Regions from separate parts of the Bacillus cereus group sp. RP43 genome, predicted to be linked through region 4. Evidence: riboswitches for the same ligand, from Rfam matches in the RefSeq annotation. Region 4 holds a riboswitch; each other region holds the start of a gene.

Region 1 (3,158 bases), 2.2 Mb from region 4:
AATCGATGCCAGAAGGTGGAGATATTCAGATTCGCGCATATGAAAAAGCTGGAGAGAACTTGTGTATTTCTGTTGAAGATCAAGGTTTTGGGATAGAAAATGAGGAAATAGAAAAAATCGGAAAAGCTTTTTATACAACAAAAGAGAATGGTACAGGTCTTGGATTAATGATTACATATAAAATTATTGAGGAACATCAAGGGAGTATCGCGATTCAAAGTAGCATGGGCGTAGGAACGAAAGTGGAAATTTATTTACCAGCAGTGTAGTACATTAGAAGAAACTATTTTTCAGAAAAGTGTTCTTGTTGTGTAAATATAAACATTTTATAAAATGTTTCAAGAAGGGTTTTTTTTATAAAACACTTCGTTTATAATGGAGGAAAATATCGACATAGAGCTTGTAGCTCGTGTAACGGTTCGGTAGTGTTATGAAAAGAAAAGAAGGGGTGCACGCGCATCCTTTTTTCTATGCAGATATGATGAAAGGGGTGGTATGATGGAATTAACATTAAATTCGACTGTATGTTTACACACGATTCAATTTCGAAAAGAGCAAAAGAACTATATTGTAAAAGATACGATTACAGGAGAGACATATGAAATGCCGCCACTTTGGATTGATGCACTGGCAATGATGCGTGACGGTTTTTTATTGGGAGAAATTGAGGAGAAATTAAAAGAAGAGTATCCGGCCGAAGAAGTAAATATGGTAGCATTTACGAGGCAACTGTTAGAGCTAGAACTTGTCGAAATGGTAGATGGAGAAGAGATAGCTTGTACAAAGAAGAAAGATAAAGATTATTTAGCTTGGGTACGCCCAAGGGTGGAACAATTCTTTCTTAACTTAAATAAAAAATATAAAAGCAAAGGTCAAAAGTGATCTTTGCTTTTTTTGTAGACCATGTTTAAAAAATAACAGCGAATGCCCTTGCGAAAGCACCGTCACTATTTTTAATTTTTAAAGGTGCTGCTGAGAAAAAGAATCGTTTCGCTTTAATGGCATCTAGATTTGTTAAATTTTCAATTAAATAAATATTATTCCCTAGTAATATGTGATGAATCGGTGATGTTTCTGTCGTTACCTCATCAGGAGAAATAAAATCTAAACCGACAGATTTTACTTTTAATTGAACTAGTTCTTCAGCTAATTCTTCGGAAAGATAAAACGCTTCTTTCTCATAAGCTTCGGTATTCCATTTATTAGATAGATTGGAATGGAAAATGACAATATCGCCTTCTTTTATGTCGACAGTATGTAATACTTCCTTAGGTAATTTTCGCTCTTGAACATGAGTCACATCGATAAGAACAGCTTCGCCTACAAATTGATTTAGGGGTAATTGATCAATAGTGGTTGCGCCTGAAATGAAATGAGCAGGAGCATCACAATGCGTACCAACATGAACGACAGAATGAAAATTCGTAACTTGATAACCTGATTCTTCAACGCTTGTAATGGCTTCTAGTTGAATTTTTGGTGTTCCAGGAAATTGAGACATATTATTTTCAAACGTTTGTGATAGATCAATTACTTTCATTTTACATACCTCCAATATATTTTTTAAAAATAATAAAAAGCCCTTCCTTCATAATCAAGAAAGATGAGCTTTACATACTAGTTGAGTTTTATCTTCCAAAATGCAATGCATTTTGCAGGAATTAGCACCTATTCAGTTTGCATAAACTGAGGTTGCTGGGCTTCAAAGGGCCGGTCCCTCTGCCTCTCTTGATAAAGGTTTATTCAGTTTTAAATTCGGAATATTCGAGATATTTAGATTGTAATTCATTTCCTTTTTTCGTGCAATACAAAATAGGTATTCACCCAAATAAAGGTTCTCGCATATTGTAGCTTATGTAAGTAGAATGCTGCGAAGGGGTGGGTGCAGTGACAGGTAATGTATTGAACTATTTTGCTGGTGGAAATACAGCTAGGGGATTTTATAGCTTGTATGAAGAGAGTTTAAAAGGGCTAGATAGGTTATTTATTTTAAAAGGCGGTCCAGGAACAGGGAAGTCTTCTTTAATAAAAGCAATTGGGCGTGAATGGACTGGAAAAGGATATGATATTGAATTTTTACATTGTTCTTCTGATAATAAGTCAGTTGACGGTGTAATTATTCCGAAGCTAAATGTAGGAATTGTCGATGGGACATCGCCACACGTTATAGAGCCGAAAATGCCTGGAGTTGTAGAGGAGTATATAAATTTAGGCGTTGCTTGGGACTCAGATAAATTAAGAAAGAAAAAATTAGAGATTGAACGATTTGTTTCAGAAGCAAGTAAAGCCTTTCAAGCAGCTTACGGGTGTTTTAAAGAGGCTCTAGTTATACATGATGAGTGGGAGAAAATATATATTAATAACATTGATTTTAATAAAGCAAACGAATTAACAAATCAGCTTATACAGAAATTGTTTGCAGATAAAGGCGGGAAGAAATCAATTGTGAAACATCGTTTCTTAGGGGCTGCTACACCGAAGGGAGCAGTTGATTTCGTTCCTAATTTGACAGAAGGGCTTCCGCATCGCTATTTTATAAAAGGTCGCCCAGGTTCTGGAAAATCAACGATGCTTAAAAAATTAGCTAAGGCAGCAGAAGAAAAAGGTTTTGAAGTAGAAGTGTATCATTGTGGATTTGACCCAAATAGTCTCGATATGATTATCGTAAGGGAATTAGGATTTGCAATTTTTGATAGCACAGCACCGCATGAATACTTCCCAAGCCGTGAGGGGGATGAGATTATCGATATGTATGATCTCATTGTTGCACCAGGGACAGATGAGAAGTATGCTACGGAAATTCGCGACGTTTCAATTCAGTATAAAACAAAAATGAATGAGGCGATGTCTTTCTTAGCAAAGGCAAAATCAGTTCGTGATAAATTAGAACGAATTTATATTGCCGCTATGGATTTTTCAAAAGTTGATGCATATAAAGAAGAAATCCAAAAAGAGATTGAACGAATTGCAGTTACTGTAATTGAAAAGAAAAAATAGGTATTTTGTTAGGCTGTCGGGAACTTTCTGACAGCTATTTTAGTATGTAGTAAAATTAGTCTTATATTTGTCGAATTTCCAGGGAAATGATCAAAAAATGGGGAGGGTATGAAATGAGAGAGAAAATTGAGTTGGAACTAGAAAGAATTGAAAAAGAGAAT
Region 2 (3,158 bases), 2.1 Mb from region 4:
TGATGAACGGTATAGAACGGAAAATGTTTACGAACGCTCCAATCACCGTATTAATCGCTTTATTTTCCCATAAATTATCTTTCGCTGTCATAAAGAGTAATAGTCCTAAAATAAGTCCTAAAACAAATGTGGCAAGTGCTGCGATTGCCGTCATATATAACGTTTCACCAGTTGCTTCTAACATTTGATTCCAATCAACATTTGCGATTAACTTATCCATGTGCAATCACCTCCAGCTCTACTTGATCTTGATGAATTCCTTCTATTGCTTGCTGGATCGCTGTTTCTTCACCATTTAAATGAACGACTAAACTTCCGTAAGAACCGTTATTCGTTTGTGCGATATTTCCTTGCAAAATGCTAACTTCTATATCACTGCGTTGCATTAATCTTTGAAGTACCGGTCTTTCTACAGCCTCACCGACAAACTGCAAGCGAATTACTTTTCCATCTGGGTATTTTTCAATTAAACTTTCAATCGTTTCATTTGTATCTTCAGAATCCGTTAACTGCTGTACAAAGCGTTTCGTAATGTCTTGCTGTGGATTACGGAATACGTCAAGTACTGGACCCGTTTCTACAATCTTCCCTTTCTCCATTACCGCCACTCGATTACAAATTTTTCGAATAACGTGCATCTCATGTGTAATCAATACAATTGTTAAACCGAGACGCTTATTAATATCTAATAGTAAATCTAAAATTTGATCTGTCGTTTCCGGATCAAGTGCTGACGTTGCTTCGTCACATAAAAGTACTTGTGGATTATTTGCTAACGCTCTTGCAATCCCGACGCGCTGCTTTTGTCCACCACTTAGCTGAGATGGGTACGCGTCTCCTCTTCCTTCTAATCCAACAAGATGAATTAACTCATCGACACGTTTTCTTCTCTCCGCCTTATCGACACCTGCAATTTCAAGTGGGAATGCGATATTTTCACGCACAGTTCGTGACCAAAGTAAGTTGAAATGCTGAAAAATCATTCCAATTTCTTGTCTTGCCTTACGAAGTTCATTTCCAGTAATCGCTGAAATGACACGATTTGCAATTGTAATTTGGCCAGAAGTTGGTTTCTCTAATTGATTAAACAATCTGATTAAAGAACTTTTCCCAGCGCCACTATATCCGATAACACCAAATATTTCGCCTTTCTCTATTTGTAAGTTGGCGTTATCTACAGCAGTGACATCACCGCTTTTTGCCTTATATATTTTCTTTACATTCTCTAATAGAATCATGGTGTATCACCCCTTTTTTGTTTAAAAAGCGTAAGCGGCTCGTTTAGAATGTGAAGTGGATGGAGCTTCTGACGTAGAGGTGCTTTTTGCCTCATAGGAAGAAGCGAAGCCATCGAACATTCTAGCCGCTGGAGCTGGATTTCTTGAAAATTTTGGATAGACTCCGCATTTTTTTATTTTTGATGCGTGTAGTCCATCGTTATAGCTCCTCTTATTATTTGAATGTCCTCCGCATTCAAACAACAAAAAACCTTTCCGCTTCTAGAGAAGCAGAAAGGTTTATATGCGTATATAACAACACTATCCCTCTCTCTCATCTCTCAAAGCATTTGCTTTGCAGGAATTGGCACCATTTCAACATAAGTTGACGGTTGCCGGGCTTCACAGGGCACAGTCCCTCCACCTCTCTTAATAAGAGAAATCAGATTAAATTTTCGTCTGATTTATAATTTATGAAATTGTCTATATTTTATGAATTGAATTGTATCAATATCCACACGCCGTGTCAACAGAAATTTTCGCAAAAAAAGAAACTTCAGAATTTTAAGCCCCGACTGACATCGGTTTACATATATGAAACATCGATTCAACTAATAACATCGTTCGATAAGTTCCAGAATATTGTACCCGTCCATCACTCATTAACGTTTGCAACCTCATATTTCCAGTCACTAATTTTTGTACATCCTCTTCCTCTAAACAAACGATTTGTTCCGTTCCTCTCGCCTCTTTCAAAAGTTCTATATAATCTCTTGAAATTTGTAACGAGCAGCTTTCATCTCCAAAACGAAAATTAACAGTTCTTTCCCCTTGCCTTAAAAGCGGTTCTAAATGATATTGACCATTAGCGTAATTTACAAATGATTGAAGCAAAGAATATAATTTCATCCTAAACCACATCCCTCATATCACTTTCTATTACATACCATTCCCTCTTATTAAAGAGCAATCCTGTTACTTTCGCTCGACAAATACTGTATCTATCACGCATGTCGACATATTTCCCAAGAAATATGTCGAGGCGGCAAAAACTTTGCCGCCTACTTTAATTCCGTATATAAATATTCAACCGAATGAAATGCATATATTTTCTTCGTCAGTGTCCCATTTTCAAAAATAAGTAAACACGGTACACTTTCTATCCCATACTCTTTCGCTAAATGCGGGGCATAATTCAAATCTAACATTCCAATTTTTAAATCTTCAATCGTCATCTCAACGACCGTCAACATCTTCTTTGCTAATTGGCATGTTCCACACATTGGTGTATACACATATAACACTGTTTTTTCTTCATTTCCTATTAGGGCTGTAGCTTCGGCACCTGTCCAATCAATCACTTCTATCATTCCTTACCGTAAATATTCTGTATAAACGTCAATGTCAGCTCCCCATAATACATTTGCTAAATGTGAAGAAGGTGCAGTCGCCACCTCGCGATACGAGCGATCAATATAAATATGCTCTGCTTGCGGAAATTCTTTTCGGAATTGTTTCCTTAACTTTTCTCCTGCATCATCAGCATCCACTAGCACATATACGTCCTTATCAAAAAACTGATCAATGAGCTCATCCATTTTCGACAAACCAATTGTACCATTTGTACAAACAATTTCCACTGGTTCACGAATAATAGATTCAATCTTTCTTCTATCCGATTTACCTTCTACAATAATGACTTTTTCCACATAAATCATACGTCATCACCCGATCACCATATACTATACAACCTTTAACTTAGTATATAGTATATTCGTTATTTTCATGTTGTTTCCTGTTTATTTTTACAAAAGAAAAGCACAAGCGGCTCGCTCAGATTGTGAGGGGGATGGAGCTTCTGACATAGAGGCGCTTTTTGCCTCTCTGGAAGACGCGAAGCCACCGAACAATCTAGCCGCTGGAGCTGGACAATATCGAAAG
Region 3 (3,158 bases), on a different contig from region 4:
TTGCTTCTTGCAGGGAAGGGATCGTTTCAAATGCCAATAGATCTGCACCTGCTTCGATTAACGCAGACATTCTCGAACGGTGAAAGTCTGCTAATGTTTTATCTGTCACACCATAGTTGCCTACATACTCTGAACCATCTGCAAGGTAAGCCCCGTACGGCCCAACTGATGCAACAACCAATGGTTTAGGCCTATTCGTTTGCTTATTTTCCTTCCAAAAATCATCTCTTGCCCTTCTTGCAAGTAACACCGTTTTCTTAATTAATTCCAAAGCTTCCTGTTCTTGTATTCCACGCGCGGAAAAACCACTAATAGTAGCTTGATAGCTTGCTGTTATGGCACAGTCCGCTCCAGCACGAAAATAGTCTGAATGAACCTGATAAATTAGTTCCGGATTTTCTAGTAACACACTTGCCGACCAAAGGGGATCGTCCAAATTACATCCATGCGCCTCCAATTCTGTAGCTAATGCTCCGTCAAGAAGCATAATGGAATGTTGGGATAAAATATCATCAATTGGGTTGATTTTGTTCGACATAATCTACGCCCCTCTTTTTTAGATTTTTTGTTAGATAATAACTTCCATAGCAAAACAAAATAAACGGTATGCCACAATATAAGGCAATTCTCTGTGTTGGATCGAATGCAATTCCAATACACGATGCCAGACACAGGATAAAAGAAGCAATTGGTACTAATGGATATAGTGGTGTGCGATAAATCAAGTCCTTTTCAGAATTTCCTTCTTTCAAAAATTGTCTGCGAAATAGGAACTGGGAAGCACTAATACTCATCCAAACTATAACTACTGCTAGACCGGAAATGGAAACAAGTACGATATAGACAGTATCTGGTGCCACAATACTTGAGAGCAAAGCCAAAGCTCCACCCACCATGCTGAAAATGACGGCGTTGATTGGAACACCTTGCTTCGTCATTTTCCCAAAAATCGGGGATATCGTATTCTTATTAGCAAGCGACCAAAGCATTCTAGAAGAGGCATAAAGGCCTGAGTTTGCCGCAGATAAAATGGCTGTTAAGATAACGAAATTCATTATGTCAGCTGAATATGGCACCCCAATTCGTTCTAGAACTGCAACAAAAGGGCTCTCTAATACCCCTGCATCGGAAATAGGCAATAACGCAGATAAAACAACAATTGTTCCTACAAAAAAGATAATCAATCTCCACAGAGTAGTTCGAATGGCCTTCGGTATCATTTTTTCCGGGTTCGCTGTTTCTCCAGCTGCAATGCCTATTAATTCTGTTCCCGAAAAAGCAAAATTAACCGCAAGCATGGTCATCATAATGGCCGTAGCACCATGAGGAAATAAACCTCCACTTGTAAAATTAGAAAAGAATGGTGCTGCTTTTGAATGAGTCATCGGAAGAAACCCTAGCATTGCCGCTACTCCTAAAACAATAAAAAACACAATAGCTATAACCTTTATCGATGAAAACCAAAATTCGGATTCGGCGAAAAATTTAACAGTCAGGACATTTAATACAAAGATCAAAATGGCAAAAAGAGCACTCCATACCCAAACATTAACCGATGGAAACCATCGCTTCATAAGTAATCCTGCGGCTGTAAATTCAGAACCTAAAGCAACAGTCCAAGTTAACCAATACAACCAGGCTACTGTATACCCTGTACCCGGTCCAATGTATTTAACTGCATAACTATGAAATGCACCCGTTTCAGGCATATGTACGGAAAGCTCTCCTAAACATAGCATAACTAGATAAACCACTAGCGCACCAATCAGATAGGATAGAATTGTTCCAAATGGGCCAGCTTGTTGAATAGTGTAACCCGGGCTTAAGAATAAGCCAGTTCCAATCACCCCACCAAGTGATAGCATGACTAAATGACGTGCTTGCATTTTCCTTTGAAATTCTTGCCCATTTTTGTTCTCCATTTCTACTCTCCTTTAGTTACTATCCAGAAAAAACAAAAACGCACTCTAAAAAAGAGGGCGCTACTGACAAATAAAAACGGAAGCTCTCATCTATCAGGATTATCACCCGCTGGAATTAGCACAGTGTCTACTTAAGCAGACCTGTTGCTGAGGTTTCATAAGGCCAGTCCCTCCACCTCTCTGGATAAGAAATATTTTTTTATAACCTTATCAATCCATTCAATAACTGTCAAGATAATTCTGTTTTTTTAAAAAATTATCTATTATAGAAATACAAAAATAGAGTATTACTATAACTGCAACCCACTCCTTCTTGGGTATTATTTAAAAATCGAACATACAAAACCTCATTTATTTATGATACGGTTCACAAGCACTTCCTCAAAATTTGATGCACTTCTAAATATCTTCTTACTTCTTTGGCTATGGGGTCACCATACATAACCATCAACTCAGGAGATTTTAATACCCTCAAATATCAAAAAGCGTTATCCTTTCTAAACAAGCTAAATTAGAAAGGATGATGTTTTCTTATGAATCTCTCGATTCAAGATGAATTACTACCATTTGCAGAAGAATTACAACGATATGTTACACCTGTATTCTTAGAAGAACTTGCAAGTGGAATAGGATTTATAAAGCGAAAACGTAAGTTTTCTGGATCAAACTTAGCTGCTATTTGCATTTGGATTAGTCAACGGGTGGCAAGTGATTCCTTGGTTCGATTATGTAGTAGGCTTCATGCAGCGACAGGCACTTTACTTAGCCCTGAGGGCTTAAATAAACGTTTAAATGCTAAAGCAGTTTTGTTTTTAAAACATATTTTTTCTTTACTGTTAGAACAAAAGATATGTGAACAAACACAAATTTCTAACCATTTCTTCTCTTATTTTCAACGAGTCCATATCCTAGATGCCACCGTATTTCAAGTGCCAAATGCTTTAGAGAATGTATATCCAGGCTCTGGAGGGTGTGCCCAAACAGCTGGAATCAAAATTCAATTAGAATATGATCTGCACAGTGGAGAATTTCTTAACTTTCAAGTTGGACCAGGGAAAATATTTTTGAAGAAGAATAAGGGAGAGCTAAAAATGCAAAATGTGAAAAGTAGAATAATATGGTATGTGACACTCTTATTTATAGGAATTACTTTGTATATATCAGCTGAGTCTTTTGAAGTGATAGATAGCTTTTGGAGTGGGATGGGGATTGTTTTTGTCATTATTTCGATTATAC
Region 4 (3,158 bases):
TCTAAAACAGTACGTTGTGTAATCATATGATTTGGGTTTTGCATAACATACGAAATAACTTCGCCACGTTTACGGATAGACCACGTATTTATGTTTTCTCCAGCGAATGTAATTCTCCCATTTTTTGTTTTATTTATTCCTATTAGACTATGAGCTAGTGTCGATTTACCTGCTCCATTATGACCCAATAACGCTACTATTTCACCTTCTCTTATTGAAAGGTTTATATCTTCTAATGCTGTATGTTTGTTATTATACGAAAATGATAAATTTTCTATTTGACATACTTCTCTATTTTTATGTGTGTCTTCAAATGAAACTTGTTTCTGCATCCAATTCTTCATTACGCTATTAACTTTTTCATTACAGAGATTTTCAATTGGGAACAACAGGTTATTGTTATTGACAAAATTTAATTTCTTTAGAACTTCTATATAAATAGGTTCTCTTAGCCCGATATTTGGTAATATATTAGATGCTAATATTTTATCCGGTGAACCCATCGCAACAATTTCTCCTTCATCGATTAAAATAATTTTGTCTAAATCAAGGTTTAAAATTTCTTCTATTCGATGTTCAATAATTACAATTGTTTTATTATATTTCTCATGAATATCTTTAATGAGTTCTATAGTATTCAAACTACTTGCTGGATCTAAGTTAGCTAACGGTTCATCAAATAATAATATATCTGCATTTGTCGTTAGTAAACCTGCAAGAGAGACTGTCTGTTTTTGCCCTCCTGATAATTCATGAGGACTTTGTGCATGAAAATTCTGCATGTTTACTTTTTTTAAAGAATCATTAACAATTTTTTTCATTTCATTTTGATTTACACATTCGTTTTCTAATGAAAATGCTACATCTTCTTCGACAGTAAGACCAATAAATTGTGAATCTTGATCTTGTAATATTGTTCCTACATGTTTACTCTGTTCAAAAATACTTCCCTCTCTCGGATCCTTTCCAGCTATTAAAATATTACCAGTACTAATCCCTTCGTAAGAAAATGGGATTAGCCCATTAATACAATGAGCTAATGTTGACTTACCTGAACCACTTCTTCCAGCTATTAGTACCTTTTCCCCAGGATATATATGAAATGTAATTTCTTTTAAAGTAGGCTGTGCGGCATGCCCATATTGAAAGGTAAATTGTTCAAAAGATATAATTGGTTGCATGTATACATCCCTACTTTTCAATTTTTAAATGTGTATGTTTCTTATTTGCTTTAGCTAGACCAATCGTGATTGGTAATCCAAGAACTAAAAATACGATAATGTCTGAAATGGTTGCTCCTAGTACTTGTATAACGATTTTGTCAAACGGTTCTCCCATCACAATAATATCGAATGCACCCGCAAATATAATGGCAATGACAATTCCAACTAACCCCGCTATTGCAAAATAAGAAATATCACGGTTATTATACGCTCCATTTTTTACACTGAAACCAGTTCTTTTTTGTATAAGACCCATTGAAAATCCGATAATCCCCGAACTAAACACCCATCCCCACCAAATACCCCAACCAGCGATTGTATCTGTAACGGTATGGCCAATAAGCCCTATTAATAGTCCTGCTACTGGGCCAAATAACGCACCAAAAACTGTTAATATAGCCAATGCTGGTTTAATAAATGTATTGGGTGCGATAGAAAATCCCCAAAGCCCTAATATCCCGTATAAAGCTGCTCCAATTCCGATTGCTACTACTAGTTTTGTCGTTAATTTGTTCATTACAATTCTCCTCTCCTATTATCCCGCTTTTAATACTCTATATTTATTTTGAAAATGAATTATGCATCGACACTTCCTTTCTATACAACAAAAAATGACCCCTTAAATTAAGAGGTCATTTTCTTTCACGTACAAGAATCCTCTTATCTTTCAAAAGACATATAAATGTCCTCTGCGGAATTAGCACCTTCCTATGCATTTACATAGGGGTTGCTGAGGCTTCGTAGGGCCGTTCCCTCTACCTCTCTGGATAAGTATGTATTTGTAATCTGTATTATGGCACTAACAATTAAAAAATTCAACACTTTGCTTAATTTTTTTATTTTTCTATAAATAGTTCACTTAAATCATTGTATTCTTATCGGAATTATGAAATAATGAATTCAAAATTGTTACGGGAGGAATACATGATGAAAGTTATTGGCCTAATTGGCGGACTAAGTTGGGAATCAACATCGTTATACTATAAACATATAAATACACTAACCCTCTCTCAATATGAACAAAATGCGAAGCTTGTTTTATATAGCATGGACTTTGGTGAGGTAACTACATTATTACAAAATCATCAATATGAAGAAGTGAAAAATGAGTTAGTCACAGTAGCCAAAAAGGTAGAAAACTCTGGGGCTGAATGTTTACTAATGTGTTCTAATACTGTACATCTATTTGCTGAGGAAGTAGAACAAGCAATATCAATCCCACTTCTTCATATCGGTGATGTAAGTGCTAAAGAAATGGTAGAACAGAATATAAAACGTATCGGACTATTAGGAACAAAACAAACGATGGAACAAGATTTCTATACATCACGACTAGCAAAATATAACATTGAGACAATTATCCCAAATGACGAAGAAAGAACTTTTATCCATCACGTCATATTAAACGAATTAAGTAGAGGCATTATTTCAGAAACTTCAAGAGAGAAACTAATACAAATTACCAATTCATTAATTCAAAACGGTGCGGAAGGTATATTACTAGGCTGTACTGAAATACCATTGCTTATTTCCCAAAATGACCTTACTGTTCCTGTTTTTGATACTGCTTTTTTACATGCAAATACTGCTGTACAATTTGCTGGATAATAATATAAAAGCATAAAGGTAGATCCTCTATGCTTTTATATTGTCCGGACTATTTATTTAAAAGAGCATCAATAACTGCAATGGCTCTTTTGGAACCACCACACTCTAAAAAACTTTCATTCAGTTTTCGAATGCCATGTTTATACTTTTTATTTGAAAGAACGTCTGTTACCGCCTCTTTTAAAGTTTGCTCATTAACATGCTCTTTCAATAATCTATGTGCTGCCTCAAGCTCAGTTAATCTTTGCGCTATCATAGGTTGATCTTTATCATGCGGTATTATCACAAATGGGACATTGTAATAAATTGCATCGTGCACACTATTCA

The links. Region 4 has a riboswitch for S-adenosylmethionine ahead of QCI75_RS13730 (ECF-type riboflavin transporter substrate-binding protein). Riboswitches for the same ligand answer to the same signal wherever they lie in the genome.
Positions count from the first base shown of each region.
Region 1: linked by a shared signal. The riboswitch ahead of QCI75_RS24750 (cyclase family protein) and the one ahead of QCI75_RS13730 (ECF-type riboflavin transporter substrate-binding protein) in region 4 are both predicted to bind S-adenosylmethionine.
Region 2: linked by a shared signal. The riboswitch ahead of QCI75_RS02370 (methionine ABC transporter ATP-binding protein) and the one ahead of QCI75_RS13730 (ECF-type riboflavin transporter substrate-binding protein) in region 4 are both predicted to bind S-adenosylmethionine.
Region 3: linked by a shared signal. The riboswitch ahead of mmuP (S-methylmethionine permease) and the one ahead of QCI75_RS13730 (ECF-type riboflavin transporter substrate-binding protein) in region 4 are both predicted to bind S-adenosylmethionine.

Region 1 is NZ_JARVHQ010000001.1:4,767,804-4,770,961, reverse strand. Features, by position in the region: gene QCI75_RS24760 (ATP-binding protein) at 1-269, shown strand, start outside; gene QCI75_RS24755 (hypothetical protein) at 499-882, shown strand; gene QCI75_RS24750 (cyclase family protein) at 908-1,540, opposite strand; SAM riboswitch class I at 1,626-1,738, opposite strand; gene QCI75_RS24745 (PRK06851 family protein) at 1,888-2,997, shown strand; gene QCI75_RS24740 (nucleotidyltransferase domain-containing protein) at 3,111-3,158, shown strand, end outside.
Region 2 is NZ_JARVHQ010000001.1:475,578-478,735, reverse strand. Features, by position in the region: gene QCI75_RS02375 (methionine ABC transporter permease) at 1-220, opposite strand, end outside; gene QCI75_RS02370 (methionine ABC transporter ATP-binding protein) at 213-1,238, opposite strand; SAM riboswitch class I at 1,549-1,656, opposite strand; gene QCI75_RS02365 (hypothetical protein) at 1,782-2,126, opposite strand; gene QCI75_RS02360 (thioredoxin family protein) at 2,279-2,587, opposite strand; gene QCI75_RS02355 (toprim domain-containing protein) at 2,591-2,935, opposite strand.
Region 3 is NZ_JARVHQ010000002.1:341,918-345,075, reverse strand. Features, by position in the region: gene mmuM (homocysteine S-methyltransferase) at 1-538, opposite strand, end outside; gene mmuP (S-methylmethionine permease) at 513-1,922, opposite strand; SAM riboswitch class I at 2,006-2,113, opposite strand; partial or broken gene QCI75_RS28390 (IS4 family transposase) at 2,456-2,980, shown strand.
Region 4 is NZ_JARVHQ010000001.1:2,590,832-2,593,989, reverse strand. Features, by position in the region: gene QCI75_RS13735 (energy-coupling factor transporter ATPase) at 1-1,181, opposite strand, end outside; gene QCI75_RS13730 (ECF-type riboflavin transporter substrate-binding protein) at 1,192-1,740, opposite strand; SAM riboswitch class I at 1,881-1,997, opposite strand; gene QCI75_RS13725 (aspartate/glutamate racemase family protein) at 2,148-2,831, shown strand; gene QCI75_RS13720 (macrolide family glycosyltransferase) at 2,881-3,158, opposite strand, start outside.